Regions from separate parts of the Dyella sp. LX-66 genome, predicted to be linked through region 1. Evidence: riboswitches for the same ligand, from Rfam matches in the RefSeq annotation. Region 1 holds a riboswitch; each other region holds the start of a gene.

Evidence for each region. Region 1 has a riboswitch for cobalamin ahead of KK141_RS16750 (TonB-dependent receptor). Riboswitches for the same ligand answer to the same signal wherever they lie in the genome.
Region 2: it holds a riboswitch for cobalamin, as region 1 does, so the genes downstream of both, KK141_RS13485 (ribonucleoside-diphosphate reductase subunit alpha) here and KK141_RS16750 (TonB-dependent receptor) in region 1, are expected to answer to the same signal.
Region 3: it holds a riboswitch for cobalamin, as region 1 does, so the genes downstream of both, btuB (TonB-dependent vitamin B12 receptor) here and KK141_RS16750 (TonB-dependent receptor) in region 1, are expected to answer to the same signal.
Region 4: it holds a riboswitch for cobalamin, as region 1 does, so the genes downstream of both, metE (5-methyltetrahydropteroyltriglutamate--homocysteine S-methyltransferase) here and KK141_RS16750 (TonB-dependent receptor) in region 1, are expected to answer to the same signal.

What each region holds. Positions count from the first base shown of each region.
Region 1 is NZ_JAHFVJ010000009.1:24,943-32,949, reverse strand. It holds gene KK141_RS16755 (efflux RND transporter permease subunit) at 1-1,996, opposite strand, end outside; gene KK141_RS16750 (TonB-dependent receptor) at 2,139-4,022, opposite strand; cobalamin riboswitch at 4,154-4,380, opposite strand; gene KK141_RS16745 (TonB-dependent receptor) at 4,823-7,855, shown strand; gene KK141_RS16740 (hypothetical protein) at 7,913-8,007, opposite strand, start outside.
Region 2 is NZ_JAHFVJ010000006.1:147,852-155,858, forward strand. It holds gene KK141_RS13485 (ribonucleoside-diphosphate reductase subunit alpha) at 1-1,610, opposite strand, end outside; cobalamin riboswitch at 1,763-1,987, opposite strand; gene KK141_RS13490 (peptidase C13) at 2,114-2,494, opposite strand; gene KK141_RS13495 (alpha/beta hydrolase) at 2,562-3,419, shown strand; gene KK141_RS13500 (amidohydrolase) at 3,442-4,767, opposite strand; gene KK141_RS13505 (serine protease) at 5,033-5,905, shown strand; gene zapE (cell division protein ZapE) at 6,066-7,181, opposite strand; gene KK141_RS13515 (alpha/beta fold hydrolase) at 7,205-7,897, opposite strand; gene KK141_RS13520 (ACP phosphodiesterase) at 7,955-8,007, shown strand, end outside.
Region 3 is NZ_JAHFVJ010000003.1:172,383-180,389, reverse strand. It holds gene clpB (ATP-dependent chaperone ClpB) at 1-386, shown strand, start outside; gene KK141_RS07445 (phospholipase C, phosphocholine-specific) at 539-2,551, opposite strand; cobalamin riboswitch at 3,187-3,404, shown strand; gene btuB (TonB-dependent vitamin B12 receptor) at 3,520-5,376, shown strand; gene KK141_RS07435 (hypothetical protein) at 5,403-5,978, shown strand; gene cobO (cob(I)yrinic acid a,c-diamide adenosyltransferase) at 5,975-6,577, shown strand; gene KK141_RS07425 (cobyrinate a,c-diamide synthase) at 6,574-7,869, shown strand; gene cbiB (adenosylcobinamide-phosphate synthase CbiB) at 7,866-8,007, shown strand, end outside.
Region 4 is NZ_JAHFVJ010000021.1:9,044-17,050, forward strand. It holds gene KK141_RS22215 (hypothetical protein) at 1-1,338, shown strand, start outside; cobalamin riboswitch at 1,421-1,654, shown strand; gene metE (5-methyltetrahydropteroyltriglutamate--homocysteine S-methyltransferase) at 1,854-4,145, shown strand; gene KK141_RS22225 (DMT family transporter) at 4,537-5,403, shown strand; gene KK141_RS22230 (TonB-dependent receptor) at 5,493-8,007, shown strand, end outside.

The DNA of each region.
Region 1 (8,007 bases):
TGAAGAAGCTCAGCGAACTCAGCGACACCTGCACGTCAGGCAGCAGCTCGTACTGCTTGCGCAGGCGCTCGACCACCTTGTCGATATGTTCCGGGCGCTCGCCGGGGCCGTTGCCCTTGGGCTTGAGGTCGACGTACATCACTGACTGGTTGCCCACCGCGCCGCCGGCATTGTCGGCGCCGAGGAAGGTGGTGACGTCCAGCACCGCCGGGTCCTTCAGCATGATCTCCGCGGCCTTCTGCGCGCGCAGCGCCATCAGGCTGGGCGAGATATTGGTGTCCGCGCGCACCATCGCGCGGATCAGGCCGATGTCTTCCTTGGGCATGAAGTTGAAGCCGGCGGTCTTCACCACCGCCATGGCCAGGCCCACGGTCAGCGCCAGCAGGATCAGCGGCTGCCAGCGCATCAGGCGGCGGTGATGCATGGCCCAGTCCAGCGCGCGCTCGTAGGCGCGCTGCATGCCGCGGTCGAAGCGCTCCACGGCGCGCTCGATCCGGCCCGGCTCGCGCTGCTCGCTTTCCTGCTTGAGCATCCAGCCGCACAGTGCCGGCGTGACGGTGAGCGAGATCACCGCCGAGATCACCACTGCGGCGGTCAGCGTCACCGAGAACTCGCGCATGATCACGGTGAACTGGCTGTTGCCGAACAGCAGCGGCACGAACACCGCCACCAGCGACAAGGTGATCGAGATCACCGTGAAGCCGATCTCGCGCACGCCCAGCAGCGCCGCCGGCAGCGCCTGCTCGCCGTGTTCCATGTGGCGCACGATGTTCTCGATCACCACGATGGCGTCGTCCACCACGAAGCCGATGCACAGCACCAGCGCCACCAGCGACAAGGTGTTGAGCGTATAGCCCAGCGACCACATCACGATAAACGCGCCGGCCAGCGACAGCGGCACGCTCAAGGTGGCGATCAGGGTCGGGCGCAGCCGGCGCAGGAACACCAGCATCACCAGCGCCACCAGCAGGATGCTCAGCAGCAGGGCGATCTCCACCTCGTGCAGGGCCGAGCGGGTGGTCTGGGTGAGGTCGAAGATCGGCGTGATCTTGAGATCCGCCGGCAACCACGAGCGCATTTCCGGCAGCTTGGCGCGCACCGCGTCGGCGGTGGCCACGGCGTTGGCTTCCGGGCGCTTGCTTACGCGGATGGTCACCGAGCGCTGCCCGTTGAACCAGGCCGCCTGGTATTCATCCTGCTGGCCGCTGTAGACCTTGGCCACGTCCGACAGGCGCACCGGCGTGCCGTTCTTCACCGAGATCAGCAGCTGGCCGAATTCTTCGGGATCGTGCAGGGCGTCGGTGGCGGTCACCGTCATCTGCGTGGTGCCGTCGCTCAGGATGCCCTGCGGCGAGGTGACGTTGGCCGCGCGCAGCGCATTGCGCACGTCGTTGCCGGACAAGCCCATCGCCGCCAGCTGCGCGTTGTTGAGCTCGACGCGCACCGCCTTGGGCCGCCCGCCCATGATGCGCACCTGCGCCACGCCGGGCACCTGCGACAGCACCGGCTTGATCAGCGTGTCGGCCATGTCGAACAGCTTGTCGGGGCTCTGCGTGGTCGAGGTCATCGACAGCAGCAGCACCGGCATCTGCGAATTGTTGAATTTGAAGTAGCGCGGCGGGATGGTCATGCTCGAGGGCAGGTCCACCTGCGCGGCATTGATCGCCGCCTGCACGTCGCGCGCCAGCTTGTCGGTGGACTTGCCCGGCTCGAACAGCAGGATCACCGAGCTGGAGCCGTCATTGCTCTCCGAGCTCATCTCCTTGATGCCGGGAATACGCCCCAGGTGCCGTTCCAGCGGCGCGGCCACGGTGGACGCCATGGTCTGCGCGCTGGCGCCGGGCACTTCCGCATAGACCGACATGCCGGGGAATTCCAGCGCCGGCAGCGCGGCCACGCCGATCAGGATGTAGGTCCAGATGCCGGCCAGCGCCAGGCCCAGTGCAAGCAGCGAAGTGCCCACCGGGCGGCGGATCATTGGAGCGAAGATATTCACGTATTCCCCGGGCGGCGCCTCCTGCGGCGCTCCGCAGGCGGGACTTTATGCCGGGGGGCACATGCTTGGGATGTGCCTGAAGTGTGTAGCGCGCATAGGCCACAGGTTGGGGTGAGGCCACCCCAACCCGTGCTTGCCGCGGTCAGTGCGCCGGGCTGTAGCGCAGCGTCAGGTAGGCGGTGCGGCCCAGCTGGTTGTAGAAGCGCACGGTCTCGTAGCGGTGGTCGAACACGTTGGCCACGCGGCCCTGCAGGGTCCAGCCCGGCTGGAAATGCCAGCTCGCGCGCAGGTCCACCGTGGTGTAGCCGCCCAGGCGCTGCAGGTTGGCCGCGTCGTCGTAGCGGTAGCCCTCGGCATTCACCGTGCCGCCGATGCTGAAGGTGCCACCGAGGTCGCGGTCCAGGTCGAGGCGGGCGATGCGTTCCGGACGGCGCGCCAGCAGGTTGCCGCGGTTGGGATCGTCCTCGCCGCGGTTCTCCGCCTTCTGGAAGGTGAGGTAGCCGCGCAGGTGCCAGCCGTCGACGTCGGCGCCGGCCTGGCCTTCGATGCCGCGGATGCGCGCCTGGCTGACGTTGATCGGCACGAAGAAAGCGTCGTAGCCGATCAGGTCGTCCACCTTGGTCTGGTAGGCATTCACCGCCCAGTTCCACACGCCCGGACGCGCCGACAGGCCGATCTCCGCCGTGCGCGACTTCTCCGGTTTCAAGTTGGGATTGGCGGTGGCGAAACCGAACGACGGCGGGAAGTACAGGTCGTTGAAGGTCGGCGCGTGGAAAGCCGTGCCGTAGGAGGCGGTGAACTTCAGGCCGTTCTCGAAGCCGTAACCGTAGGCGGCCGAACCGGTGTTGTGGTTGCCGAACTGCTCGTTGTGGTCGTGGCGCGCCGACAGTTGGATCTCGTGCGGCCCGAACTGGCCCTGGTACAGCGCGAACACGCCGGTGTTGTTGCGCTTGGTGCGCAGGTAGGCGGTGTCGCTGTCCGCGTGCTCCTGCTGGAAGTCCACGCCGGCGCTGAGCAGCTGGCCCGGCGCGAGTGTCACGTCGTTCTGCCAGCTGGCCTGGTTGCGGCGCGAGTACAGATGGCCGGCGGGCGCCATGTCGGCGCCGAGGTCCGCGCGGTTGAGATAGTTGTCGGCGCGGTCGATGTTCTGGCCGGCGCTCAGGCTCATCTTCCACGCGTCGAGCACGGCGAAGCGCAGGTTGGCGCCGGCCACCTGCTGCGAGCGGCGGGTGTAGTTCTGGAAGTCGCCGTCGTATTCGATGTCGCCCTTGCTCTTGAGCACGCTGGCGGTCAGTTCAGTGCCGCCGTCCCAGCGGTAGCCGCCGCTGAGCGCGCCGTTGTAGGTGCGGTAGCCATCGTTGTCCGGCTCATTGGTGAAGCAGCCGCCCACGCCAGCCGCCGCCGCGCGGCAGGCATTGATGCCGCGGGTGTACTGGCCGCCGACGCTGGCGTTGAACCAGGCATTGCGCGAACCGCCGGACAGGCCGAACTGGCCGTCGGCGAGGCGGTGGCTGCCCACGCCCACCGTGACCGACGGCGTCAGCGCTTCGTCGGGCTGGCCGTGGCGGGTGAAGATCTGGATCACGCCGCCGATCGCGTCCGAGCCATACAGGCTGGAACGCGGGCCGCGCACGATCTCGATGCGCTCGATCTGTTCCACCGGCAGCTGCTCGAAAGCCGGAATACCCGCGCCCACCGTGCCGATGCGCACGCCGTCGACCAGCACCAGCGTGTGCGAGGAATTGGTGCCGCGCATGAACAGCGAAGTCTGCTGGCCCAGGCCGCCGGCATTGCCGAAGGCCACGCCCGGCAGGCCGGACAGCAGATCCTGCACGGACTGCGGCTGCAGGCGCTCGATGTCGGCGCGGGTCAGCACGGTGACCGGCGCCAGCGTCTCGTCGATCGGGGTGGCGGTGCGGGTGGCGGTCACTACCACGGTGGGGAGCTGCCCGGCGTCGTTCTGGTCGGCGGCATGGGCCGCGGCGACGCAGGACAGCAGGACGGTGGCCAGCAGGGTCTTCTTCATTGCAACGTTTTCCTCGGCCGCGCCTCGCGCACGGCCCATCGATGACGAGCTGGCGGCATGACGGAGGAAGTAGCGCAAACGACGGCAGGCAAACGGCACCGGCACGTGGTCCGGCTGCGCCCTCCGCGAGCCACCAGGAAAGATATTCGGGCCGGTCTCCGGGCTTGCGAGTGCGCGTCGCCGCGCGATCCTCCGGCGGCCTTCCCGCACTCGTGGGAGCGCAGTGGCGTATCGCTGGAAGCAGAACTGCTCGCTTACCGTTGCGGGGGCAGCGCCGGCCTTGCCGCGAAGGCGCACCGGCTTCCCGTTTCATCCCTTGGCAGCGTGGCTTTGGGACACCCGAACGAACGCAACTTTAACGGGAGGGGCCAGGGCCTGGCAACGCAGCGCCCGGGCGCTGGGTGCGATGGGCCTCAGGTTTTTGCGTTCGTCGCATCGTTTCCCCAGCACGCGCTTCGAACGAAATCACTCTTGCATTTGGACGGCTGAATAGTCATCCAGCAAGCTTTGCGTAAGCTCTCTGCAAGTTTCGAGAAATATTGCGTTTTGCTGCCTAAGTAGCTGTTGCAAATGATGTATTACAAACTCAGGCGAGCGTAAATATTTTGTTGACGGGCGCTAATTCGCACGCTTATGTTCCGCCGGCGAATCGCTGGAACTTGCGTGTAGCACTCGAGGGCTTGGGGAAGTTCTCTCGGTGCGGGTCCGGTCTTGCGACATCTGCCGGCACGTTTTCCTGCGATTGGCAATTCGGCGCACTGCGCCTGTCGGCCGCAAAGGCCATCATGGGGAGAACGTAGATGATCAAGTTCCAGCACGCTGGTCGTGCGCCGCTGTGGCGCAAGACCACCCTCGCCGTTGCCTTGAGCATGAGCCTTGCCGGTGTGGCGATGGCGCAGTCCAACGCATCGGGCACCATCTTCGGCCGCGCCGACGACGCCGGCGCCACCGTCCATATCGAAAACGTCGATACCGGCCTGACGCGCGACATCGGCCTGGATTCGAGCGGCCGCTACCGCGCCGCATCGCTGCCGGTCGGCCGCTATCGCGTGAGCCTGCAGAAGGACGGTCAGACCCTCAACACGCGCGACAACGTGCAAGTGGTGGTCAGCACCGGTACCGAGATTTCGTTCACCGCCGCCGCTGCCGCAGCGACGGGTGCCAAGAACCTCGAAGGCATCCAGGTGGTCGCCAATGCGCTGCCGGCGATCGACGTTTCGTCGGTCGACTCGCGCACTGTGCTGACCTCCGAGCAACTGCAGAAGCTGCCGATCCTCAATAACGTCAATGCGGCGGCGCTGCTCGCGCCGGGCAGCACCAACAGCGACAGCCGCTACGGCAACGCCATCTCGATGGGCGGCGCATCCGCCGCCGAGAACCAGTACTACATCAACGGTTTCCCGGTCACCAATGCGCTCACCGGCCTGGGCTTCACCAGCCTGCCGTTCGACGCGATCGACCAGGAGCAGGTGTTCACCGGCGGCTACGGCGCTGAATATGGCCGTTCCACCGGCGGCGTGGTGAACATCATCACCAAGCGCGGCACCAATACCTGGAAGGCCGGCGCCGAACTGCTGTGGAGCCCGGCCAAGCTGGCCGCCTCCCAGCGCTACATCTACTACCCGGTGGGCAGCGGCCGCGTCACCGACGGCAAGGTGCTGTTCCGTCCCAACGAGAAGCTGACCCAGACGCAGGTCGGCGCCTACGTCGGCGGCCCGCTGATCAAGGACAAGCTGTTCTTCTACGGCAGCGGCGAATTCACCAAGAACACCGGCCGCGTGCAGTACGGCACCAACAACGGCACCAACGGCAATAGCACGCGCACCACCGACGACAGCAACCACATCACGCGCTGGATCGCGAAGGTGGACTGGAACATCACCGACAGCCACATCCTGGAGTTCACCGGCCTCGGCGAAGACGCCATCCAGGATACGGTGATCTACAACTACAACTACAACACCGGCGTGCAGGGCACCCTCAAGGGCACCGAGCACCAGAAGAACCAGGGCACCGCCAATTCGACGCCCGGCGGCCAGGTCTACGTCGGCAAGTACACCGGCTACATCACCGACAGCCTGACCATCAACGCGCTGTACGGCCGCAGCACGGCCGATCACGTCGACAGCGTGACCGGTGCCGCCGGCGTGGTGTGCCCGAACATCACCGACAACCGCAGCACTCCCAGCCGCATCAGCTGCGCGCCGGTGGGCGGCAACCTGCGCGTGCCGGGTGCGAACGACAAGACCCACGCCTGGCGCTTCGATATCGAATACCACCTTGGCTCGCATACGCTGCGCGGCGGTCTGGACAACCAGACCCTGGAATCCTTCTCCGGCCTCGCCACGCAGGGCGGCGCGCTGTGGACCTACTTCAACGCCACCGATGACTTCTCCACCGTACCGGGCATGAATATCCCGCCCGGCGCGACCGAAGTGGCCCAGCGCACCATCTTCAGCGCCGCCGGTAAGGTGAAGGTCGAACAGCAGGCGCAGTACATCGAAGACCACTGGCAGATCAGCGACCGCTGGCTCGCCTACATGGGCCTGCGCAACGAGCAGTTCAAGAACTTCAACACCGACGGCGTGGTGTTCCTGAAGCAGCGCCACCAGCTCGCGCCGCGCCTGGGCGTGACCTGGGACGTCAACGGCGATTCCACCTTCAAGATCTACGCGAACGCCGGCCGCTACCATCTGGCGGTGCCTTCGAACGTCGCCATCCGCGGCGCTGGCCCGCAGCGCTTCGAGAACCAGTACTTCGTCTATACCGGCGTCGACCCGGTGACGAATGCGCCGATCAACCCGACGCCGATCAGCTCGGTGTTCTTCGCCAACGGCGCCAACGGCCAGGCGCCGAACCCGGTGACGCTGGCCAAGAAGGGCATCAGCGCCTACTACCAGGACGAGTACATCCTGGGCTTCGACAAGGAGATCGCGCCGAACTACACCGTCGGCGCCAAGGCGATCTACCGCAACCTGAAGAGCATCATCGACGACTTCTGCGATGCCCGTCCGTTCCTCGCGCACGAAGCCGCCGCCGGCACGCCGATCACCAATCCGGCCTTCACCGGGTGGGAAACCAACGGCGCGCCCTGCCTGCTGTTCAATCCCGGCCGCGGCGCCACCTTCACCATCGACCACGATGGCGCCGGCACGCTCAAGAACATCACGCTGTCGAAGGAAGAACTCGGCTATCCGGACCTGAAGCGCAAGTACCTCGCGCTGAACCTCTACCTGGAGCATCAGTTCGACCAGAAGTGGTACGGCAAGATCGAGTACGTGTGGTCGCACAACTTCGGCAATTCCGAAGGCCTGCTGCTCTCGGACATCGGCCAGCAGGATCCGTCGGTGACCCAGGCGTGGGATTTCCCCGAACTGATGATCGGCTCCAGCGGCAACCTGCCGAACGATCGCCGCCACCAGGTGAAGGCCTACGGCTTCTACCAGATGACGCCGGAGTGGCTGATCGGCAGCACCCTGCTGATCGCCTCGGGCCGCCCGAAGAACTGCCAGGGCATCCCGCCGACCGATCCCTACCAGTACGGCTCGTCGTACTTTTATTGCAATGGTCACGTCGCGCCGCGCGGCAGCCAGGGCAACATGCCGTGGACGTACACGCTGAACCTCAGCGGCGAATGGCGTCCGGCCTGGGCCGACCACAAGCTGGCCTTCTCGATGGACGTCTTCAACGTCTTCAACCAGCAGAAGGCGCAGAACCGGATCGAGACCTACCAGCTGGGCAGCGGTGCGCGCAGCGGCACCTACGGGCGCATCCTGAGCTACACCGCGCCGCGCACGGTCCGCTTCGGCGCTCGCTACGACTTCTCGCTGTAAACAAGCAACGAGCGCCGGGGACGACCCCGGCGCGATCTCCCCTTGTTGCCGCCGGATTTAACCCGGCGGCATTTTTTTATGCGATGCAGCAAAGACCTGGACGTTAAGCAGATGTTCACGTTTTTTCTTGCCGGGCGATTTTTCGAACTTCA
Region 2 (8,007 bases), on a different contig from region 1:
ATCGGATAGAAGTTCAGGTCGATCACGCGGTCCAGCTGGCGCACCGCGGTGCGCACGGTGGCGGCGAGCTTGTCGAAGTCGAACACGCCATCGACCACGTGGCGCGCCAGGTTCACCGAACCCAGGTTGCACACCGCGGTCTCGCCCGCGTTGGTCACCTCGAGGATCTCAGTGCACAGGTTGGACAGGTGGATGACGTTCTCGGCCTTGGCCGTCTGGTTGCTGGTGGCGTTGCTGCGGTCCTTGAAGGTCATCCAGCCGTTGCCGGTCTGGGCCAGGGTGCGCAGCATGCGCGCGTACAGCTCGCGCGCCTTCACCTTCTTCACCGCGATGCCGGCGGCTTCCGCTTCGCGGTAGGCGCGCTCGAAGGTCTCGCCCCAGCTGTCGACGAAGTGCGGCACGATCTTCGGATCGAACAGCGACCAGTCGCCGTCGCTCTCCACGCGGCGCATGAATTCGTCGGGAATCCAGTTGGCCAGGTTGAGGTTGTGCGTGCGGCGCGCCTCGTCGCCGGTGTTGTCGCGCAGCTCGAGGAATTCCTCGATGTCGGCGTGCCACGGCTCCAGGTACACGCAGGCCGCGCCCTTGCGCTTGCCGCCCTGGTTCACCGCGGCGACCGAGGCGTCCAGCGTCTTCAGCCACGGCACCAGGCCGTTGGAATGGCCGTTGGTGCCGCGGATCAGCGAACCGCGCGAACGCACGCGCGAGTAGGCCAGGCCGATGCCGCCGGCGAACTTGCTGAGCTTCGCGACGTCGCCGTATTTCTCGTAGATCGACTCCAGCGAGTCGGTCGGCGAGTCGAGCAGGAAGCAGGAGCTGAGCTGCTCGTGCGCGGTGCCGGCGTTGAACAGGGTGGGCGAGCTGGCCATGTATTCCAGCGAGGACAGCAGGCGGTACAACTCCAGCGTCTCGCCGATCTCGCTGCCGCCCAGCGCGCAGGCGATGCGCATGAAGAAGTACTGCGGCGTCTCGATCACCTTGCGCAGCTGCGGGTGGCGCAGCAGGTAGCGGTCGTACACGGTGCGCAGGCCGAAGTATTCGAAGCGGCGCGTGGCCAGCGGATCGATGGCGTCGTTGAGCTTGCGCGCATTGGCGGCGACGAAGTCGCGCAGGCGCGCGTTGAGGATGCCCAGCTCCGCGCCGCGCGCGATCGACTGGGAGAAGCTCTGGATTTCCTGGCCGCTCACTTCCTTGTCGACGTAGGCGCCGAGCAGGCGCGCGGCGAGTTGGCCGTATTCCGGTTCCTCGGCGGTGAGCGCCGCGGCGGTGCGGATCGACAGCTCGTCCAGCTCGCGCGTGGTGGCGCCGTCGTACAGGCCGCCGATCGTCTTCAGCGCCACGCGCAGCGGATCGACCGCATGCAGGCCTTCGCCGCTGCGGGTCACCGCGCGCACGATCTTGTTGACGTCGACGATCTCCTGGCTGCCGTTGCGCTTGGTCACGCGCATCTGGCCGGGGTTGTGCGGCGGGGTGAGGGCGAAGGGGGTCTCCGCCACGGCTTCCATGCGAACGGGCTCCGGCGCGGCGGCAGCTGCGTCGGCGGCAGGGAAGGCGGATGCGTCCGCGCGGTCGTCGGTGCGCTCGCGCGAGTCGGTGTCGATAGGTTGCATGGCATCGCTCCAGGCCAAAGGCTTCAACGACCTGCTCCCGCGCGCAGGGCTGAGACGAAGGCGGTGTAGGCGGGGACGGCCGTGCGGCGGAGCCCGGGGCTCCGCGCCACGACGCGCTTCCCCGCGGAAGCCGCCATCACTCACCGCGGCCCTGAAGGCCACGATGTGCCGGCAGGTCTTCGGACTCGCAGACATGGATCGTTCGCTGGCGACCGATCCGACCTACTCGCCCCCGCTTCCCAGCCCTCGAGGACCAGTGCGATGGGAGCTTTCGTTTCCGCTTACCGCTGCGGGGCAGTTCCGGATTTGCACCGGATTCCCTATTAAGCCAATCCGACCGTGGGTCTGAGAAAGGCACCGACGGGGCACAACATATAGGGGTGGGGTGGGGCGGGTCAACCCAATCCGTTGTGCATATATCGGTGGATAAGTGGGGTAATTCAAGGCCTGGCGCGGCCTGGCGGCCATGCGAAAAAACTTGGCGATCGGTTCTGCCCGGGCGCTCAGGGCGCGATGCTGAAATCCACTTCGATCGGATACGGCGCCGGGCTGGCCGGCGGGGCCGGCAGCTTCCAGCTGGCGAAGCGGCTGAGCAGGCAGGTGGCTACGTCGGTGGGGGCGCGGACTTCGACCCGGCCCAGGCTGCCGTCGGCGTGCACGTCGGCGACCAGCACGAAAGGGGACTTGTCGGGCTTGGGCAGGGAGGCGATGCAGCTCTTGAGCACGTCGGTGGTGCGGTCGCCGATCGCGGCCCACATCTTCTTCTGGTAGTCCGGCCCGTCCTTGGCGCCCTCGGTCAACTTGGCCTGCTGCACCCGCGTTGAGAAATCGTCCGCCGGCATGCCGGGTGCGGACAGCAGGGCGAGGAAGAGCAGGCTGGTCATGGCGGGGCTCCGTGCAGGAAAGGCCACCACGTTACCGCAGTGCAAGCCATCGAAGGGGAGGGGAAGCATGTCGACGTCGCCGAAGATCGTGGCCGCGCTGCTGGCGCTGGCCGTCACCGCGCAGGCCTGGGCCGCGGAACGCATCGAAGTGCCACGTTCCGATGGAGCGAGCACGCCGCTGATGGTGTACGAACCGGCCTCGGCGAAGACCTGCCCGCCCCTGCTGCTGGTGTCGCACGGCGCAGGCGGCAGCGAGCAGGGCCTGCGCTATGTGGGCGAGGCCTTGAGCGCCGACGGTTGGCGCGTGGTGGTGATGGGGCATCGCGAAAGCGGCCTGCCGGTGCTGAAGCAGGACTTGCGCAGCGATGGCTTCAAGGGCGGCATCACCGCCCTGGTCACCGATGCGCCGGCTTATCGCGCGCGCTTTCTCGACATCGATGCGGCGCTGGCGTGGTCCGAACAGCGCTGCCATGCGCCATTCAAGGCGCTGCTCGGCCATTCGATGGGCGCGATCACGGTGATGCTGGAAGCCGGCGCGCACAACAAGCTGGGACTGGCGCCGAAGGGTGTCTTCGACGCCTATGTGGCCTTGTCGCCGGAAGGGCCGGGACCGGTGTTTCCCGAAGGCGCATGGGCACCGATCGCTGCACCCACGCTGCTGGTCACCGGCACGCGGGACCAGGGGCTGGGCGGCGACTACCGCTGGCGCATGCAGGCTTTCGATGGACTCGGGCCGGGCTGCCGCTGGCTGGCCGTGGTGGATGGTGCCACCCATATGAACTTCGGTGGCGGACAGTTCGCCGCAGGGGCCCAGAAGAGTACGACGACGCTGGTGTCGGCTTATCTGGATGCGTTGCGCTCCGGCCGCTGCGGTACGCCACCGGCCTTGGCGGGCGTGTCGGTTCGCCAGAAGCCGGACGAGTAGCGGGTTTCCCGTTGCGGCCTGCTCAGCCTGCGGCTTGCTCCGAGTGCGCCGCTTCGGTGGCCGGGGCCTGCAGATAGTCCAGCGTCGCCTGCAGCATCGAGGTCATGCCTACCTTCAGTGCGCCCTCGTCCATGAAGAACCGCGGGGAGTGATTGGCTGGCGCCTTCGCCGCATCCTGGCCGGCTGGCGTGGCGCCGACGAAGAAGTACACGCCCGGCACCTCTTTGGCGAAGTAGGCGAAATCTTCCGAAGGCATGGCGGGCGGCGCCTCGATCACATGTTCGCTGCCGATCGCCTTGCCGAGGCTGGCGCGCACGCGAGCCGTCAGCGCTGCGTCGTTGACCGTCACCGGTACGCTGTCGCCCATCGGAATCTGCGTCTGCACCGTGGCGCCGTTCGCGGCGGCCACGTGCTGGGCGATGCCGCGCAGGCCGTCGATGGCCTGCTGGCGCATGGCGGGATCGAAGCTGCGCAGGGTTCCCTGCAGTTCCACTTTGTCCGGCACGATGTTGTGGCGCGCGCCGCCCTCGACGATGCCGAAACTGAGCACGGCCGGCAGCATGCCGATATCCAGCCGGCGGCTGACGATGGTCTGCGCCTGCTCGACGATCTGCGCCGCGGTGACGATGGGGTCGACGCCGTTCCACGGCATGGCGCCGTGCGTCTGGCGTCCATGGACCACCAGCTTGAAGCCATCCGCCCCGGACAGCGCCGGCCCCGGCCGCAGCGCCACCGTGCCGACGTTGAGCGTGCTGATCACATGCATGGCGAATACGGCATCCGGTGCGAAGTCGCGGAAGACGCCTTCTTTCAGCATGAGCGCGGCGCCGCCCTGTTCGCCTGCCGGCGCCCCTTCCTCGGCCGGCTGGAAGACGAACATCACCTCGCCCGGCAGCTCCTGCTTCATGCCGGCGAGCACGGTGGCCACGCCAAGCAGCATGGCGGTATGTGCGTCGTGGCCGCAGGCGTGCATTACGCCGGTGGACTTGCCGCGGTATTCGCCCAGCGCTTTTGAGGCAAACGGCAGACCGGTTTCTTCGGTGACCGGCAGCGCGTCCATGTCGGCGCGGATCGCCAGCCTCGGCCCGGGCTTGCTGCCTTTGAGAATGCCCACCACGCCGTGGTGCGCGATGCCGGTATGCACGTCCAGGCCGAGCTTCTTCAGCTGCGCGGCAACCAGTGCGGCAGTGCGCGTCTCGCGGTTGCTCAGTTCGGGATGCTGGTGGATGTCGTGGCGCCATGCGACGACCTGGGGCAGTTCGCCCTGAATGTTTTGCGCCACATCGGTGGCATGGACAGGTACGGTCGATGCGACGGCAAGGGACAGCATGAGCAAGGCGCTGCGCATCATGAGCATTCTCCGGCGTGGATGTCCGCTGCGTAGCGTATGCGCAGCGCTGCATCGGTGGAGGCTTTGAGGGAAGCAATTGGGAGTATTCCGGATATGCGGTGTGTTGCGCGCCGCGAAGCTGACATGTCGGGGACAACTTTCGTATTTCTGCGATATCTGAAAAGCGCGACTGAGCGTCTACTCGTAGTCGCGTAAGCGCCGGCGCCCTGCACGCTTATCGCCATGCAGTTGCTAATCCTCTTCCATGAACCGGAGAAGTTCCATGCAAATGCGTTCGAGAAAGAAGACGGTCGCCAGGATCGTGGCGTGGATGGCGGGCATGCTCGCAGTCACCGCCGCGAGTTTCGCTTTCGCCACGCCGCGGGCATCCGTGGAAAACGACCCACGCATCGATGCGCGCATCATCGGCGGCAATGAAGTGTCCAGGGGAAAGTACCCGTTCATGGCTTCGTTGCAATTCGACGGACAGCATTTCTGCGGGGGATCGCTTTATCGTCGGAATGTGGTGATTACCGCTGCCCACTGTGTCGACGATGTAACCGACGACAACGCGGAAGAGCACACGGTTACCATCGGGCAAACCCTGCTTTCGGACGACATCGGGGCACAGCGGCGAGGCATCCGGGCGGTGGCGATCAGTACGATTCCAGACTCCGATCTGGCCCTGGTATTTCTCGACAGGGCTGTCAGCGGCGTCGTTCCGGTCAGCTTGCCCACGCTGGGCAGCGACGCCTTGTATCGGCCTGGCCAGATGGCAACGGTCATGGGGTGGGGCAACACCGACGCGGACCTGCCGTTCTTCCCGAACCGGCTTCGGGAAGTGGATGTGCCCGTCCTTGCATCGGAGGAGTGCGCAGCCAGCTATGAGGAAGGCAAGCTGAGCACTTATTTTTGCGCAGGCGTCCGAGGCAAGGATTCGTGCCAGGGAGATAGCGGCGGCCCGGTCATTCGCAGCATCGGTGGCCGCGTTTACCAGATCGGTGTCGTCTCGTTCGGCGAAGGATGTGCGGAGCAGGGGGCGCCCGGGGTGTACGTCAATCTCAGCTCGGGCGATTTGTGGAGCAGCCTGCGGTTTACCTGGATCCAGTCGACCGGTGACGAACGGCGACATGTCGCCGGATCAAACCGACGCTGAGCCTCGTTTGCCATGCTGTTCGTGGCGGAATGACGATAAAGCCATGGCTCTGGCGGCCATGTGGACCGATGGTGCGGCGGTAGACGCGAGCAAGGCCATCGGCCTGAGGAAGCATGGCCGCCAGAGCGAACAGTCATGCCGCAGAGCCGCCATCGGCCGGTCAGGGCAGATGCGGCGACGCCAGGTACTCCTCGCTCTGCATCTCGATCAACCTCGACTCCGTGCGCCCGAACTCCGCACGCAGCCGCTCGCCGTCGTACAGCTCGGTGATCGGCGCTGCAGCAGAAAGGATCAGCTTCACATGGCGGTCGTAGAACTCATCCACCAGCAGCACGAAGCGCCGCGCGGCGTCCTCGCTGTAGATGCTGAACTGCGGCACGTTGGAAACGATCACCGCAGGTCCCGCCTTGGCGATGGCGATGTAGTCGGCCACGGCACGCGGGCCTTCGCACAGCGCGTCGAAGTCGAACCACAGGATGTTTTCGGCACGCTTGCGCACAGGGATGGCGCGGTCGTTGACGACGATGTCGCCGCCTTCCGTCGCCTCGCCCTGCGCCTGGGTGCTGAAGATGCGCGCCAGCGAGCGCTCCGCCTCGGCACTGGGCGGGGTGAAGTACACCGGCGCCTGGGTCAGCGCGCGCAGGCGCCAGTCGCGCGAGGAGATCATCTCCACCACGTGGCACTGCTGTTCCAGCAGGGCGATCGCGGGCAGGAAGCGTGCACGCTGCAGGCCGTCCTTGTAGAGATTCTTCGGCTGGGTGTTGGAGGTGGTGATGAGGCTCACGCCGCGGGCGAACAGCGCCTCCAGCAGGGTGCCCAGTATCATCGCGTCGCCGATGTCGTTGACCAGGAACTCATCCAGGCACAGCACGCGGCAACGCGCGGCAATGCCCTCGGCCACTTCCGGCAGCGGATCCTGGCGGTTGCCCAGCTCGCGCAGGCGCTCGTGCACTTCGCCCATGAAGCGGTGGTAGTGCCGGCGCAGCGCAATGCCTTGCGGCAGGCTGGCCACGAACAGGTCCATCAGAAAGGTCTTGCCGCGGCCCACGCTGCCCCACAGATACAGGCCCGGCACGGCTTCGCGCGGCTCGCCGCCGAGCAGCGACTTCAGCCGTCCGAACAGGCCGCCGTTCTCTTCGCGCGCGGCGGTGAGCACCGCATGCATGCGGTCGAACTCGGGCAGCACCGCGAGCTGGGCCGGGTCGCTTTCCCAGCGGTGCGCGGCGACGCCTTCTTGGTAGCGCGCGCTCGGCGCGATCGAGGGTGTTTCGCTCATGGGAGAAATCGCGGAAGGGCGCGTCAGCCGCGCGGGGGCGGCAGCCAGTCCTGCACCACGTGCTTGATCGCACCGCGCAGGTCCATCAGGCGGCGGTGGAAGAAATGCCCGGTGTCGGGCATGCGCACCAGCTCGGGCTTCTTGTGCAGGCTGTCGATCCAGTCGAACACGGCCTGCGGGTCGACCACTTCATCGGTCTCGCCCATCACCACCAGCCAGGGACAGGACGGCAGCGGAATGGCGTCGAACTCGTAATGGCGGCGCGCGACCGGCGGCGCGATGCTGATGAGCGCGTCGGCATCCAGCTCGACCGCGCTGCGCAGGGTCACGTAGCTGCCGAACGAGAAACCGGCCAGCCACAGCGCGTCGCCGGGGCGCCGCGTGCGCACCCAGCGCACCACGGCGGCCAGGTCGTCGCGTTCGCCGTTGCCGTAGTCGTGCTGCCCTTCGGATTCGCCGGTGCCGCGGAAGTTGAAGCGCACCGTGTCCAGCCCGCGCTCGCGCAGGCTGCGCTCCACCATGGTCACCACCTTGTTGTGCATGGTGCCCCCTTCTACGGGGTTGGGGTGGCAGATCACGGCCACGCCGCGGCGTGCGTCCGCGGGCTCGGCAACATTGCTGATCGTTTCGAGCTTGCCGGCCGGGCCGCTCAGCGCGAAGCTGGCTTCTTCACCGGGGAACTGATCCGGATCGTTGGGGAAGGCGATGGGAGTCATGCGCAGAATGATAACCGCCGGGCCGGTCCGCCGCCCGCTCGTGCGGAAAGCTCGGGCATGAACCATCTTGCGCATGCCCTGCTGGCGGGCGATGACGACCAGCTGCGCCT
Region 3 (8,007 bases), on a different contig from region 1:
AAGCCGACTACCTGCAGATGAAGGCTTCGGTGCTCGGCGTGGTGCAGGCGCACTTCCGTCCGGAGTTCATCAACCGCCTGGACGAGCTGGTGGTGTTCCGCCCGCTGGAGAAGAAGCAGATCCGCAAGATCGCCCTGATCCAGCTGATCCACCTGGAGAAGCGCCTGGCCGAACGCCAGCTGCGCCTGGAGATCGGCGAGAAGGCGCTGGACCTGCTGGGCAATGTGGGCTTCGATCCGGTGTACGGCGCGCGGCCGCTGAAGCGCGCGATCCAGCAGCAGCTGGAGAATCCGCTGGCGCGGGAGATCCTGGAGGGAAGGTTTGCTTCGGGGGATACGATTGCGGTGGATGCGGAAGGCGGGCAGTTGGTGTTTCGGAAGCAGTAAAAGAAAGGCGCCGAAGAGGCGCCTTTCTTTGTCCGGTCCGCATGGCGTAGGTGGGGGTGAGCCGCAGGCGAACCCCAACGTTCACCAGCTTGATGCGCATCGCACCGTTGGGGTTCGCCTGCGGCTCACCCCAACCTACGCCGTCTTGTTTGTCAGCGCGGCTCGCTCTGGCTTGGCAAGCCATTCTCCATATGCCCCGCCAACCGCCGCCAATAACCCGCCAGCTCAGCAACCGTCACACTCAAGTCGTACCAGTTGGCATAGCCACCCAGTGCCCAACTGTCATTCACCGTGGCCCCGGCGGCGACCGAATAAATCCGCACATCGCCCTCCACATAAGCATTGCTGACCGTCACGGTGCATGCCGCGCCGCCGTTATTGGTCACGGCCAGCCGCAGGCGATTGCCTGCAGTGTCGTAGCTCGCTGCCACTTCCGGCGCCGCACCCATCCCGGTGGCCACGCTGCCGCGATACTGCCGCAGAAAACCATTCGGCCCATGCGCCTCCAGGTCGTACACGCCCTGGGTGTAACGCGCCGCGCTCCAGTAATCCGACAGCTGCTTGCCCGCTTCCACCGTGTAGCGCCACGGCCCATCGCTGCGGTTGGCCGCATACAACTGGAACACCGCGCCGGCTGCACCGTCGTTATGGAAGTCGATCCAGTAGCGCCCCGCCGCGGCATCCACTCGGCCATCCGCGCGCAAGGTGTAAGGGAGTGCGCGTGCCGGACGCGTGCCGGCTTCCTGTGCGGGCATCGCCTGCGTGGAAGGAATGCCCGGCGCCGGCAGGTTCTTGCACTGTTGGTCCGCGGCGGCGGTATAGCCGGTAGTGGAGGGCAGGCTGGGCCAGCCGTTGTTGCTGCCGCTGAAATCGAAGGCGCTGAGCAGGTCGCCGCACACGGCGCGGCGCCAGGCACTGATATTCGGTTCCATCACGCCGAAGCGCTGCTCCAGGAAACGCAGCACCGAGGTGTGGTCGAACACCTGCGAACACACCCAGCCGCCGCGCGTCCACGGCGACACCACGATCAGCGGCACGCGGAAGCCCAGGCCGATCGGCTGGCCGTTGCTGATCTCGCCCGTCACGCTCACCGTCGACAAGCCGTCGTTGGACGAAGCCGGAGGCGTCGGCGGCGGCACGTGGTCGAAGAAGCCGCCGTTCTCGTCGTAGTTGAGGATGAAGGCGGTCTTGGTCCACACCGCCGGATTGGCGGCGAGCGCGGCGAGCAGGCGCGCGCTCAGGTCCTCGCCGTAGGCCGGCTTGAAGCTCGCGTGTTCGGACAGGTAATCGGCGGCCACGATCCACGACACCTGCGGCAGCGTGTCGTTGGCGACGTCCTGCGCGAATGCGGCGACCATGTCCGCCTGCGTGGCCATGCCCTTGTCGTGCAGCGGCGTGCCGGCCTTGGCCTGCTTGAAGTTCTTGAACCAGGCCAGCGCGTTGTCGTCGAAGTTGTTGCTCTCCTGGTAGACCTTCCAGCTCACGCCGGCCTTTTCCAGGCGCTCGGCATAGGTGGTCCAGGTAAAGCCCGCGCTCGGCTCGGTGTTGTCCAGCACCGCCGCCTGGCCGATGGACAGGCCGTTGCTGCCGGTCATCGCATGCAGGCGGTTGGGGTTGGTCTGGGTGAGGGTGGCGGCGAAGTAGTGGTCGCAGATGGTGAAGGCGTCGGCCAGCGCGTAATAGAACGGCAGGTCGGCGCGCTCGAAATGGCCCATGCCCAGGCCGGCCGCGCGCGCGGTGTTCCACGCGTCGAACTTGCCCTTGTTGAAGATCGCCGTGTCCACGGGGTAGTTCATCGCCGGCGCATTGGCGCAGATCGCGCTGGTGGTCGCGGTGTTCATGCGGAACGGCAGCAGATAGCCGTCCGTATGGCCGGTGTAGGGCTGCTGCCACACGTTGCGCGCACCGCCGGGCAGCGGCGCCGGCACGCGGTCGCCGAAGCCGCGCACGCCGCGCAGGCCGCCGTAGTAATGATCGAAGGAGCGGTTCTCCTGCATGAAGATCACCACGTGCTTAACGTCGGTGAGGTCGCCGGTGCCGGTCATGGCGGGGGCGGCCAGGGCCTGGCGCAGGGTCTCGGGGAGCAGGGAGGCCGCGGCCAGGCCGCCGGCGGAGGCGGCGGTCATCTGCAGGAAGCGGCGTCGCTTGGTGTCGATCTGGCTCATGGGGGGCTCGGTCGGCGCCTGTTTGCAGGCGCTGCATAGGTAATCGCAGTGGTGTTGCAGTGGCTTGCCAGGTGTGCGTCAGTGGGGAGACACGGGGTGGACTGGGGGGAAGGGGGTCTAGCGCCTCCCCTTGCTCGTCATCCCGGCGTAGGCCGGGATCCAGTGGCGATATCGCTCGGTCATTGCGTTGACGCTGGGGTGTCTCGCCGTTGGCGAGTGTTTCGTGCCGCTGCCGCGGCCCGAGTTACTTTTTCTCTGCGTGCCCAGAGAAAAAGTAACCAAAAAGAGAGGGCACCCTGCTTGGCGCCCTCAGCAGCGCAGCTGCTGAGGGTCCGTGAGGGCTGGCCGGGCTTTTTGACAGGGCATCCTTGCCCTGATCAAAAAGGCGAGGACTCCTGTCCTCGCCCCCTTCGGGGCCTGATCGTCCAGCCCTCACCGCCGGCGCCAAGGGGACCCGGTGGATCAAAAGCAACGGCGCACAAGCGGAACGCCGCGGCTGCGCCGCGAGCTCTTCGCTGGGTTTTCGCCTCGCCCTGCATCCCCCTCTCCCCTCCGGGGAGAGGGTTGGGGTGAGGGGTCGGGGCTCGCCGCGACGCCTCCTGCTCGACATGACGAGCGCCCGCTTGTCGTGCTGCTAAGATGCCCGGGCCTGAGGTGACCGCTGGCTTGGCTGGTGGTTGAAACGGGAATCCGGTGCGCCGTATTGACGGCTATTCCGGAGCTGCCCCCGCAACGGTAGGCGAGACACGATCGGCAAGAGCCACTGTGCTGCGAAGCATGGGAAGGCGCCGGTCGGGGAGGCACCAGCCTTCGCTCGCGAGCCCGGAGACCGGCCTCGAGGTGAACCGGACATGCGGTGGGCGTGCTCCTGGCGAGCGCGCCCTCGTCGTGCGTCCGTCCGGAGCTCCTTCCGCCTGTCCTGCAACCGAAGCGATTCCGCGCGGGCAGGCGCGGTCCAGGAGCCACCAGTGTCATTGCATGTTCCGTCCTTGCGCCGGTCCGCGTTTGCGGCCGCGTTTTCCCTTGTCTGTTGTTCCACCGCCGCGCTGGCCGACGAGCCCTCGCAGGACCTCAAGGGCGTGGTGGTCACCGCCACCCGCACCGAGCAGAGCGAATCGGCCACGCTGGCCGCCGTCACCGTGATCGACCGTGCCGAGATCGAGCGCCTGCAGCCGCAGTCCGTGGCGGACCTGCTGCAGGGCACGCCGGGCCTGTCGATGGCCAATAACGGCGGCCCGGGCAAATCCACGTCGCTGTTCCTGCGCGGCACCGAGGCCGACCACGTGCTGGTGCTGGTGGATGGGGTGAAGATCGGCTCGGCCACGCTGGGCCAGCCGTCGATCCAGAACATCCCGGTGGAGCAGATCGAGCGCATCGAAATCGTGCGCGGTCCGTTCTCCAGCCTCTATGGTTCCGAAGCACTGGGCGGTGTGATCCAGATCTTTACCCGCCGCCCCAGCGGCGCCTTCGAGCCGAACCTGGAGCTGGGCTACGGCAGCAACGACAGCTTCCGCGGCGCGGCCGGCCTGGCCGGCAAGGTGGGCGAGGGCTGGTATGCGGTGCAGGCCACGCACGAGGACACCGACGGCATCAACGCCTGCCGCGGCAAGCCGTCGCCGCGCGGCGCGGGCTGCTTCGTCAATGAGCCTGACCGCGATGGCTTCCGCGACAGCTCCGTCTCGCTCAAGGGCGGCTACCGCTTCAACCAAGCCTGGGATGCCGACGCGCAGTGGCTGCGCAGCTGGGGCTACAACGCCTACGACGGCTCCACCAGCAACCAGTCCGACGTGGTGCAGCAGGACTACGGCGCACGCGCGCACTGGCGGCCGAGCCGCGATTTCACGCTCATCGCGAGCGCGGGACAGAGCGCGGACCTGAGCGACAACTACCTCAACGGCCGCTACACCAGCACCTTCAATACGCACCGCGATCTCGGCTCGCTGCAGGGCGATCTGAATCTCGGCGGCGGCCTGTGGAGCCTGGGCTACGACTGGCAGCGCGACCGCGTCGACAGCAACACCAGCTATGCGCGCGACCAGCGCCTCAACCGCGGCCTGTTCGCGCAGTGGCAGCAGACGTTCGGTACGCAGTCGCTGCAGGCCAGCTTGCGCCACGACGACAACCAGCAGTTCGGCGGCAAGACCACCGGCAGCCTGCTGTGGGGCTGGGACTTCACGCCGGGCATGCGCCTCACCGCCAGCGCCGGTTCCGCCTACAAGGCGCCGACCTTCAACGAGCTGTACTACCCCGGCTACGGCAACACCGCGTTGCGGCCGGAAAGCTCGCGCAGCTACGAGCTGGGCCTGCGCGGCACGCCGCGCTGGGGCCTGTGGTCGCTCAATGCCTTCGAAACCCGTATCCGCGACCTGATCGCCTACGACGCCTCGCGCGGTGTGCCGGGCAATGTCGATCGCGCGCGCATCCGCGGCGCCGAGGCGGTGGCTTCCACCACGCTGGCCGGCTGGACCTTGCGCGGCACCGCCACCTGGCTGGATCCGCGCAACCGCAGCGACACTTATCGCGACAAGCTGCTGCCGCGGCGTGCCCCGCGCAGCGCGCGCGTGGATGCGGACCGCAGCTTCGGCGACTTCAGCATCGGCGCCAGCGTGTACGCGGCAGGCAAGCGCTACGACGACCTGGCGAACGGCTACCGCCTGGGCGGCTATGCGCTCACCGACCTGCGCCTGGCCTATGCGCTGGACCGCGACTGGAAAGTGCAGCTGAGTGTGCGCAACGCCTTCGACAAGCACTACGAGACCGCGGCCTATTACAACCAACCCGGCCGCACCGCGATGCTGAGCGTGAGCTACCGGCCCGCACAGTGAATCCCTTCCGCCCCGAGGACCGCACCATGTCCACCGCCATGCCACGCTTTTCTGTACCGCTCGCCATCGTGCTCGCCGCGGTGATGATCGCCACGCGCTTCCATCACTTCGGCACCGCGCTGCATCTGCCCGATGCTTCGATGGCGCTGTTCTTTCTTGGCGGCCTGTGGCTGCGGCGGCATCTGGCCTTCGCCGCGTTCATGGCGCTGGCGGTGGCGCTGGACTGGGTGTCGGTGTCGTATGCCGGCGTCAGCGATTTCTGCGTGACGCCGGCCTACTCGTTCCTGCTGCCCGCGTATGCGGTGCTGTGGTACGCGGGGCGGCTGTGGTCAGCGCGGATGGCGCCGGCGCCGTTAGCGCTGGCCGGTGCGTTCGGCGTGGCGCTGGTGGCGGCTTCGATCTCGTTCGCCATTTCCAACGGCGCGTTCTACTGGCTCGGCGGGCGCTATGCGAATCCGCACCTGGGCGAGTACGTTGCCCGCTTGTGGCAGTGGGGCCCGCTGTTCGTGCGCACCACGCTGACCTATGTGATCGTGGCGCTGGCGGCGTATTGGGCGCTGGCGCGCGTGAACTCCACTCGGCAGGCAGGAACCCGGGCATGAGCGACGAAGAACTGCGCCACCGCGAACGCATGCAGCGCAAAAAGGAGCTGGTCGACCGCAAGATCGCCCGCGCCACCATCGACCGCGGCGTGCTGGTGGTGAACACCGGCAACGGCAAGGGCAAGAGCTCGTCGGGCTTCGGCATGCTGGCGCGTTCGCTCGGCCACGGTTTCCATTGCGGCGTGGTGCAGTTCATCAAGGGCAGCTTCTCCACCGGCGAGGAAGCGTTCTTCCGCCGCTTCCCGGACGTGGTCGACTACCACGTGATGGGCGAGGGCTTTACCTGGGAGACCCAGGACAAGGCGCGCGACGTCGCCGCCGCGCAGGCCGCCTGGCAGATCGCCGCGCGCATGCTGGCGGACGAGTGCTATCGGCTGGTGCTGCTGGACGAGCTGAATATCGCGCTGGTCAAGCAGTACGTGACGCTGGAGCAGGTGCTGCCCGCGCTGGCCGCGCGCCCCGCCGGCCAGCACGTGGTGATCACCGGCCGCGGCGCGCCCGATGCGCTGGTGGCCGCGGCCGATACGGTGACCGAGATGCGCGTGGTCAAGCATGCGTTCGAAGCGGGCATCCGCGCGCAGCTGGGAGTCGAGCTGTGAGCGCCGTGCGGCAGGTGCCGGCGCTGCTGGTATCCGCGCCGGCTTCGGGGCAGGGCAAGACCTCGTTCACCGCGGCGCTGGCGCGCGCGCATGCGCGGCGCGGACGGCGCGTGCGGGTGTTCAAGACCGGGCCGGATTTTCTCGATCCGATGGTGCTGGAGCGCGCGAGCGGTGCGCCGGTGTATCAGCTCGATCTTTGGATGTGCGGCGAAGCCGATGTCCGCGCGCGGCTGTATGCGGCGGCGGGCGAGGCCGACCTGATCCTGGTCGAAGGCGTGATGGGTCTGTTCGACGGCGGCACCTCCAGCGCCGACCTGGCGCAGCGCTTCGGCCTGCCGGTGCTGGCGGTGATCGACGGTTCGGCGATGGCGCAGACCTTCGGCGCGGTGGCGACGGGGTTGGCGCGTTATCGCGAAGGTTTGCAGGTGCATGGCGTGGCCGCCAACCGCATCGGTGGCGCCTACCACGCGAAGCTGCTGGCCGAGAGCCTGCCGCCGGAGCTGCACTGGTTCGGCGCCTTGCCGCGCGATCCGGCGCTGGCCTTGCCGGAACGGCATCTCGGCCTGGTCGCCGCGGGCGAACTGGCCGACCTGGATGCGCGCCTGGACGCGCTGGCCGATGCGATGGAGCTGCACGCCGGACTGGACTTGCCGCCGCCGGTGGCGTTCAGCCCGGTCGAAGCAACGCAGGTGCCGCGCCTGCTCGAAGGCCGGCGCATCGCCATCGCACGCGACGACGCGTTCTGTTTTCTCTATCCCGCCAACCTCGACGTGCTGAGGCAGGCCGGCGCGGAACTGTGCTGGTTCTCGCCGCTGGCCGGCGATGCCTTGCCCGGCTGCGATGCGGCCTGGCTGCCCGGCGGCTATCCCGAACTGCATCTGGCGCGGCTGGCCGAGCGCAAGGACCTGCACGCCGCGCTGCGCGCGCACGTCGATGCGGGCAAGCCTTTGCTGGCGGAATGCGGCGGCATGCTCAGCTTGCTCGATGCCCTGGCCACGCGCGAAAGCGATGCGCACACCATGGCGGGGCTGCTGCCCGGCTGGGCGGTGGTGCGCGAGCGGCTGGCGGGGCTGGGCATGCAATCCGTCGAACTGCCGGAAGGCACGCTGCGCGGCCACACCTTCCACTACGCGCATGCGGAGATCACCCAGCCGCCGCTGGTGCATGCAAGCAACCCCGACGGTGGCCCCGCCAAGGAAGCGGTGTACCGGCGTGCGCGGCTCACCGCGAGCTTCGTGCATCTGTACTTTCCCTCCGCAACGGAAGCGGCCCTGCGTCTGTTCCTGCCATGACCGCGCTGGCGCTCACCCTGGCGCTGCTGCTGGACGCGCTGCTCGGCGAACCGCGCCGCGCGCATCCGCTGGTGGCGTTCGGCGGCTGGGCGCGGGCGATCGAGGCGCGGCTGCATCGCGATGCGCGCGGAGCGGGTG
Region 4 (8,007 bases), on a different contig from region 1:
GTCGAGTTCACCGACACCACGTTCGGCAGCGGCGGGCAGTCGCTGACGCGCGAAATCACGGTGATCCGCGACTCCACGGCGAGCAAGGACCAGTTCAACGTGATCCTGAAAACGTCGGGGCTGATCAAAGGCGGTGCAGACGCGGCTCCGCAATGCCGCCCCGTCGCCTGCAGCGGATACACGGAGTACTACATCGTCGACGCCATGCTCGATTACGGCAAGAACGCCCAGCCCACCGTGGCGCGCACTCTTCCGGAAACCACCAGCCTGACCGATCTCACCTACAACCACACCGAATCGGAGACCACCAGTTTCGGCTTCAACCTGGGCGCTGACGCGGAGAAGGCTTTGGCGGGCAATCCGGCGGCAGCGATCAAGCCGAGCTTCGGTTTCAATTTCGGCAAGAGCTACACCAAGTCCACATCGATCACGTTCACCGTCAAGGATTACTCCACGGCGGTGGAATCCAGGCACGAGGAACCCAACTACTACCCGTGCAACAACTGCGTTCGCCCGCCCGGCGTGCGCAACACCTGGAAGTATCAGATCTCGCAGGAAATACTGAAGCGCTTCCGGGACGACCGCACGATGACGCCGGCCATGAAGCAGTTTGCGCCGCAGTCCTACAGCTCATGGACCTTCAAGGTGTCGGGCGGCAAGCATCCGATCAAGCTCGCCGCGACCTCGTCCGTGGTGCAGAGGAATGGCCTTGGCCGATCCTCCGGCCCGGTGGTCCGCGTGAAGACCAGCGCGATGACCATCGACCTCGACTCGCCCTACCTGCACCGCGAACCGGTGGTCATCCTGCAGTCCAAGGAGAACGCCGGCCGATGTCTCATCAACGATGGCCGCGGCGCGGCAACGCTCGGCACCTGCAGCAGGGACGTCAACCGCCGTGCGGGACAGTGGTACCTCGACAGCTTCGACCGCTATGTCAGCCGCCTGGACGGACGCTGTCTTGCCGTCAACGCGCGCGCCACTCGCCAGGTGGACGTGGTGGCGTGCAACGACGGCAGTGCGCAGAAATGGTATTGGGCCGCCGACCGCATCCACTCCAAGCTCAACGGCGGCGACAGCGGATGGCGGCTGTTCGTCGACGGCAATGCGGTGAAGGCGCGCATCGATCCGAAGCGGCAACAGGTGATTCCCAACAATCCCAACCAGGTGCTGCTCCATCCCTGGTCCACTTACCCGAGCGCGCCGATCGCCGGCGCCACCGTTCCCACCTTGGGCACGCCGCAGCCGCAGGTACCCGAAGCCTGGGTGCGGACCTTCAGGGACGTTCCCTCAACGGAACGCTGGGAGCCGGTCGCGCTGCGCCAGTACAAGGAAGGCTGAGTCCCATCGGAGCAGCCCGGCCCGGGCTGCTCCACTCCCGGCCTCACGCTGTGCCGCTTGACTAAACCCCTGCCCCGGCACTAATTTCCCCGCCGCTGGTGGTTTTCATCCTTTCATCGCGATGAAAGGATGCAATTAAAAGGGAAGCCGGTGCGGCCTTACGGCCAACTCCGGCGCTGCCCCGCAGCGGTGTGTGGAAACGACCCTCGTCATGAGCACTGGCCAGTGGACCGGCCGGGAAGCGGCGAGCACTAGGCGAGGCGTCCGCGCCTCTCGTCCACGAGCCCGAAGACCTGCCCCGGCCGGGAAGCGATGAGCTTTCTGTCTGACCTGGAGCTTCCGCGGGGAAGCGGCTGGGGCTGCGCGCCATCGCCATGCGATGGCCGTTCGCTCCTGCGCGACCCTGCGCCAGCCCGGTTCGCCCGCGGGGGCGAAGGTCGCGCGCATGTCCGCGGAAAGTTCGTGGCCATGCGCTTCCTTCGTTCCTCATTCACCACGAATCGAGGAAATGCAACATGACCACCGTTACCAATCTCGGCTTCCCGCGCATGGGTGCGCGGCGCGAGCTCAAGCAAGCCCTGGAAGCCTACTGGCGCGACGAAGCCTTGCGCCCGCAGCTGCTGGACACCGCCCGCCAGCTGCGCGAACGCCACTGGCAACTGCAGCGCGAGGCCGGCGCCCACGTGGTGCCGTGCAACGACTTCTCGCTGTACGACCACGTGCTCGACACGGCCTTCCTGCTCGACGCCATCCCCGAACGCTACCGCGCCCTGGCCGACGCAGACCCGCTGGCCGGCTATTTCGCCATGGCACGCGGCACGCAGCGCGCGGGCCTCGACCTGCACGCGCTGGAAATGACCAAATGGTTCGACACCAACTACCACTACATCGTCCCCGAACTGCATGCCGCGCAGACCTTCCGCCTGCGCGACGAGAAACCCGTGGTGCAGTTTCTGGAAGCAAAGGCGCTGGGCCATGAAGCGCGCCCGGTGCTGCTGGGCCCGGTGAGCTTCCTGCTGCTGTCCAAGACCGCCGACGGCAGCGACCGCCTGGCGCTGCTCGAACGCCTGCTGCCCGTCTACGCCGAACTGCTGGGCAGGCTGCGCGAAGCCGGCGCCGAATGGGTGCAGATCGACGAGCCCTGCCTGGTGCTCGATCTCGACGAAGACGATGCCGCGGCCTATCGCCAGGCCTATGCCGCACTCGCCGTAGCCGCGCGGCCGAAGCTGCTGCTGGCTACTTACTTCGGCGCCCTCGGCGACAACCTGCGGCTGGCGCAGGAACTGCCGGCCGACGGCCTGCACGTCGACCTGGTGCGCGCACCGGCCCAGCTCGACGCCGTGCTGGACACGCTGCCCGCCGAACGCGTGCTGTCGCTGGGCGTGGTCGATGGCCGCAACGTGTGGCGCGCGGACCTGGATCGCGCCATGGCCGTCACCCGCGTGGCGATCGAACGCCTGGGCAAGCAGCGCGTGTGGCTGGCGCCGTCCTGTTCGCTGCTGCACGTGCCGGTCGACGCCGCGCTGGAGAAATCGCTGCCGTCCGACGTGCATGCCTGGCTGGCCTTCGCGCGGCAGAAGCTGGAGGAACTGCGCACCGTGGCGGACATGTGCAAGGGCGTGGTCACCGCCTACCCCGCGCTGGAACGGGCGCGCGAGCTGATCGCCACGCGCCGGGCCTCGCCCAAGGTGCACCGCCTGCAGGTGGCGCAGCGCCTCGCCAACCTGGATGCCGCGGACGCGCACCGCCGCTCCACCTACGCCTTCCGCCGCGCGAAACAGCAGCAGCGCTTCGACCTGCCGCTGTTTCCCACTACCACAATCGGTTCCTTCCCGCAGACCCATGAAGTACGCGAGGCGCGCGCCCGCCACAAGTCCGGCCAGCTGTCCACCGCTGACTACGACGCGCTGATCGCCGCGCAGACAGCCGCCTGCGTGCGCTTCCAGGAGGAGATCGGCATCGACGTGCTGGTGCACGGCGAGTTCGAGCGCAACGACATGGTCGAGTACTTCGGCGAACAGCTCGACGGCTTCGTCTTCACCAAGCATGGCTGGGTGCAAAGTTATGGCTCGCGCTGCGTCAAGCCGCCGATCATCTACGGCGACGTGCAGCGGCCGGAGCCGATGACGGTGCGCTGGTCCACCTATGCGCAAACGCTGACCAAGCGGCCGATGAAGGGCATGCTGACCGGCCCCGTCACCGTGCTGCAGTGGTCCTTCGTGCGCGACGACCAGCCGCGCGCCACCACCTGCCGCCAGCTGGCGCTGGCCCTGCGCGACGAAGTGCTGGACCTGGAAGCGGCCGGCATCCGCATCATCCAGATCGACGAGCCCGCCCTGCGCGAAGGCCTGCCGCTGCGCCGCGCGGACTGGGCCGGCTACCTGGCCTGGGCGGTGGAGAGCTTTCGCCTCGCGGCGGCCGGCGTCGCCGACGACACGCAGATCCATACGCATATGTGCTACTCGGAGTTCAACGACATCATCGAGGCGGTGGCCGCGATGGATGCCGACGTGATCTCGATCGAAACCTCGCGCTCGCGCATGGAACTGCTCGATGCCTTCGTGCGCTTCCGCTATCCGAACGAGATCGGGCCCGGCGTGTACGACATCCATTCGCCGCGCGTGCCGGATGTGGCGGAGATGGTGGGGCTGCTGGAGAAGGCGAGCGAGGTGCTGAGTCCGGAGCAGTTGTGGGTGAATCCGGATTGCGGCTTGAAGACGCGTGGGTGGGATGAGACGCGCAAGGCGCTGGTGGCTTTGGTCGAAGCGGCGCGGGTGATGCGCGAGAGGGTGACCGCGGCGGTGTGACGTTCCGCTTTGCTCCCTCTCCCCTCCGGGGAGAGGGTTGGGGTGAGGGGCCGGGCGGAGCGGTGCGCTGAGGGTCGCGAAAGCCAAAAGCTTTTCTATGCTTCTTAGAGGCGCTACCGCAAGCACCCGCCCCTCATCTGCCTACCGGCATCTTCCTCGCTCCTCTACGCGAAGAGGGCACAGGGATGTGCCCGGTTTTGATGAGCGAGGAAAGCAGAGCACATCCATGTGCTCTCCCCGCGTGCTCCCCGGAGGGGAGAAGAGTTCCGTATCGCGACACTCCCCTTCAATTGCCCTCGCTTCGCCCCGATCCGCACACAGCATGGCCGCCGCCAGATCGCGCCCTGGGTTTATCGTCCCGCACTTGCACACAAGGATCGAAGGAACCCCGATGCAAACCACTTCCAAAGGCTGGGGCAGCGGCCTCCTCGGCGTCGTGATCTTCAGTGGCTCGCTACCGGCCACGCGCGTCGCGGTGATGGGCTTCTCGCCCTGGTTCCTCACCTCCGCACGCGCCGTGATCGCCGCCGCGCTCGGCCTGCTCCTGCTCGGCGCGCTGCGCGAAAAGCGCCCTTCCCGCAGCGACCTCGTCTCGCTCTCCATCGTCGCCATCGGCGTCGTGCTCGGCTTCCCGCTGCTCACCGCACTGGCCTTGCAGCACATCACCTCCGCGCAATCGATCATGTTCATCGGTCTGCTGCCGCTGTCCACCGCGGTCTTCGGCGTACTGCGCGGCGCCGAGCGGCCGCAGCCCGCGTTCTGGCTGTTCTCCGGACTGGGCAGCCTCGCCGTCGCCTCGTTCGCGCTGCTGCAGGGCGGCGCCATCTCGATCGAAGGCGCCCTGCTGATGGTGGGCGCGATCCTGCTGTGCGGCCTGGGCTATGCGGAAGGCGCCGCGCTGTCGCGCCGGCTCGGCGGCTGGCAGGTGATTTCCTGGGCCCTGGCCCTGGCCCTGGCGATGCCGGCGATGGCCGCCATCGCGGCGGCGACCTGGCCGGCCAGCTGGACGGGTATCGATGCGCCAGCCTGGATCGGCCTGGCCTACGTATCGGTCTTCAGCATGCTGGTCGGCTTCGTGTTCTGGTACCGCGGCCTGGCGCTGGGCGGCATCGCGGGCGTCGGCCAATTGCAGCTGCTGCAGCCGTTCTTCGGCCTGGCCCTGGCCGGCCTGCTGCTGCACGAACCGGTGGCATGGACGATGGTGCTGGTCACCGTGCTGGTGGTGCTCTGTGTCGCCGGCGCCAAGCGTTTCGCGTGAGCGATTTCGCCCACCGTCAAAATTAATTCACATAAAGTGACTAAATTGCCCGGCAACGCATGGACGGTCCATGCCGGGGAATCGCATTCATGGGCTTCAACGCAAGGCCCCGCCGCGCCAGCACGCGCCGCGGGCAGGTCTTCGCACTCACCGCGCTGGCGCTGGCCGTGGGCCAGGCCGGCGCACAGAGCGCGCCCACGCCGTCCAACGCGGTCGCGCTGGATGGGGTGAAAGTCACCGGCAAGGTGCTGTCCACCGAACAGGCCATGGCCGAGAAGCGCGCCGCGCCGGGCATCTCCGACGGCGTGTCCGCCGACGAGATCGGCTCGATCCCGGACTTCGGCCTGGGCGAGGCGGTGCAGCGCATCCCGGGCGTGGCGATGACCATCAACAACGGCCGCGGCGAGGCGCAGTTCCTCAATCTGCGCGGCCTCAATCCGGATTACAACGCGGTGACCGTGGACGGCGTCGCCCTGCCCTCCACCGAGACCACCTCGCGCAATGTCTCGCTGGACGTGCTGCCGTCTTCGCTGGCGCGGCAGGTCAGCATCTACAAGACGGTGACGCCCGATATGACGGGCAACGCGGTGGGCGGCATCACCAACCTGCGCACGCGCAGCGCCTTCGATGCGCCGGGGCTGTTCGCCGCCGGGCGCGCGGACCTGGCCCATTGGGACAACCAGCGCGTGGTGGCGGACTCCAAGCCCTCCGGCCAGCTCGAAGGCACCTTGAGCAACACCTTCGGTGCAGACCATCAGTTCGGCTTCGTGCTGTCGGGCAGCTACTTCCGGCGCGACTCCTCGTCGCTGGATACCGCGATGGACAGCGACGGCTACTACCGCTACACCGGCGGCACGCAGACGCTGTCCTCGCTGCGCCAGAACGCGGCCGGCACCGGCTCGACGCTCAAACCCTCGGACGATCTCGACGGCCTGGCCGCGGTGCCGGACCGCCAGCGCTGGCTCACCTACGACAACGTGCGCACGCGCCAGGCGCTGTTCGGCAAGTTCGAATACGACAACCACCAGAACCTGCAGGCGCATCTGACCGCCGGCTATTTCCAGCACGAGAACGACGAACAGCGACGCGCGCAGTTCCTCAACCGCGTCGGCCCCGCCACCTTCGATTCACCTGTCACTGGCAGCTTCGCCAAGGGCTCGGCGCAGGCGGACTACGACCATTACGACCAGGTGCGGCGCATCCAATACCTGGAACTGGGCGGCAGCTACGAACCGGCCGAGCGCAGCCAGCTCGACCTGGTGGCGAACTACGCCGCCGGCAGCTACCGGCAGTCGACCAAGGAAGACGTGTTTACCAGCGCGGCCTCGTCCAAACTGGGTTTTGCCTATCGCGCGGTACCGGGCGACGTCGCGCTGTTCTCGCCCGCCAATCCGGGCTACTTCCTTGACCCGGCCAACTACGCGCAGACCAGCTACCTGTCGCGCATGGAACGCAGCCGCTCCGGCCTGCTCACGCTCAAGGCCGACTTCACCCACAACCTGCAGGAAGACGCCAGCGGCTGGGGCTACAAGGCGGGCGTGGAACACCGCAACCTGCAGCAACGCTATGGCCTGGACGAAACCGGCTACGTGCCGACGCGCAATGTGTCGCTCGCGGCGATCGGCACCGAGGACACGCGCTTGCGTCCTTACGACGGCGCCGGCCAGAGCATGCTGCTGATCGACCCGGACAAGGTCGACGCCTATGTGGCCGCGCATCCGGATGCTTACGCGCTCGCCGCCACCAATGCGCGCAACAGCGCGATCGGCGATTTCAACATCAAGGAAGCGATCGACAGCGCCTACCTGATGGGCGGCTATCGCGACGATACCTGGACGGCGCTCGGCGGCCTGCGCTACGAGGATACGAAGCAGACCGTGCAGAACACCCTGCCCGCGCCGCTCAACAGCCTTACCCGGTTCGCCAGGCAAAGCGTCGAGCGCAGCTACGGCAAGCTGCTGCCTTCGGCCATCGCCACCTATCACCTGGCGCCGGACCTGCTGCTGCGCGCCGGCGCCAGCCAGACGCTGGGCCGCGCCACCTATGCCGCGCTGGCGCAGAACAGCACGCCCACCGTCAGCCCCGCCGCCGGCACCATCTCGCAGACGCTGGGCAACCCGCAGTTGCAGCCGCGCCAGTCGACCAATCTCGATCTGTCGCTGGAGTGGTATGCCACGCGCGATGCAATGGTGTCGCTGGCGCTGTTCCAGAAGGACATCAAGCACGAGATCGTCAACTTGAGCAGCACCACCATGCAGACCAACCCCGGCGGGCTGAGCGGCACCTGGCAGGTCACCACCACCCAGGCGCAGAACGCCAGCACCGCCAAGGTGCGCGGCCTGGAGCTGGGCCTGGCCGACCTGCATTTCGATTTCCTGCCCGCGCCGTTCGACCGCTTCGGCGCCACCTTCAATGCCACCCTGCTGGATATGGACGGCCCGGCCATCGCCATGAACGACGGCAGCCGCCGCACCCTGCCGATGCTGACCGGCGCCGCGCGCAGCCTGTTCAATGCCTCGCTGATGTACAGCGACGGCGCCTTCAGCGCGCAGCTCAGTGCCAACCGCACCGGCAAGATGCCGATCAGCTTCGCCACCGACAACT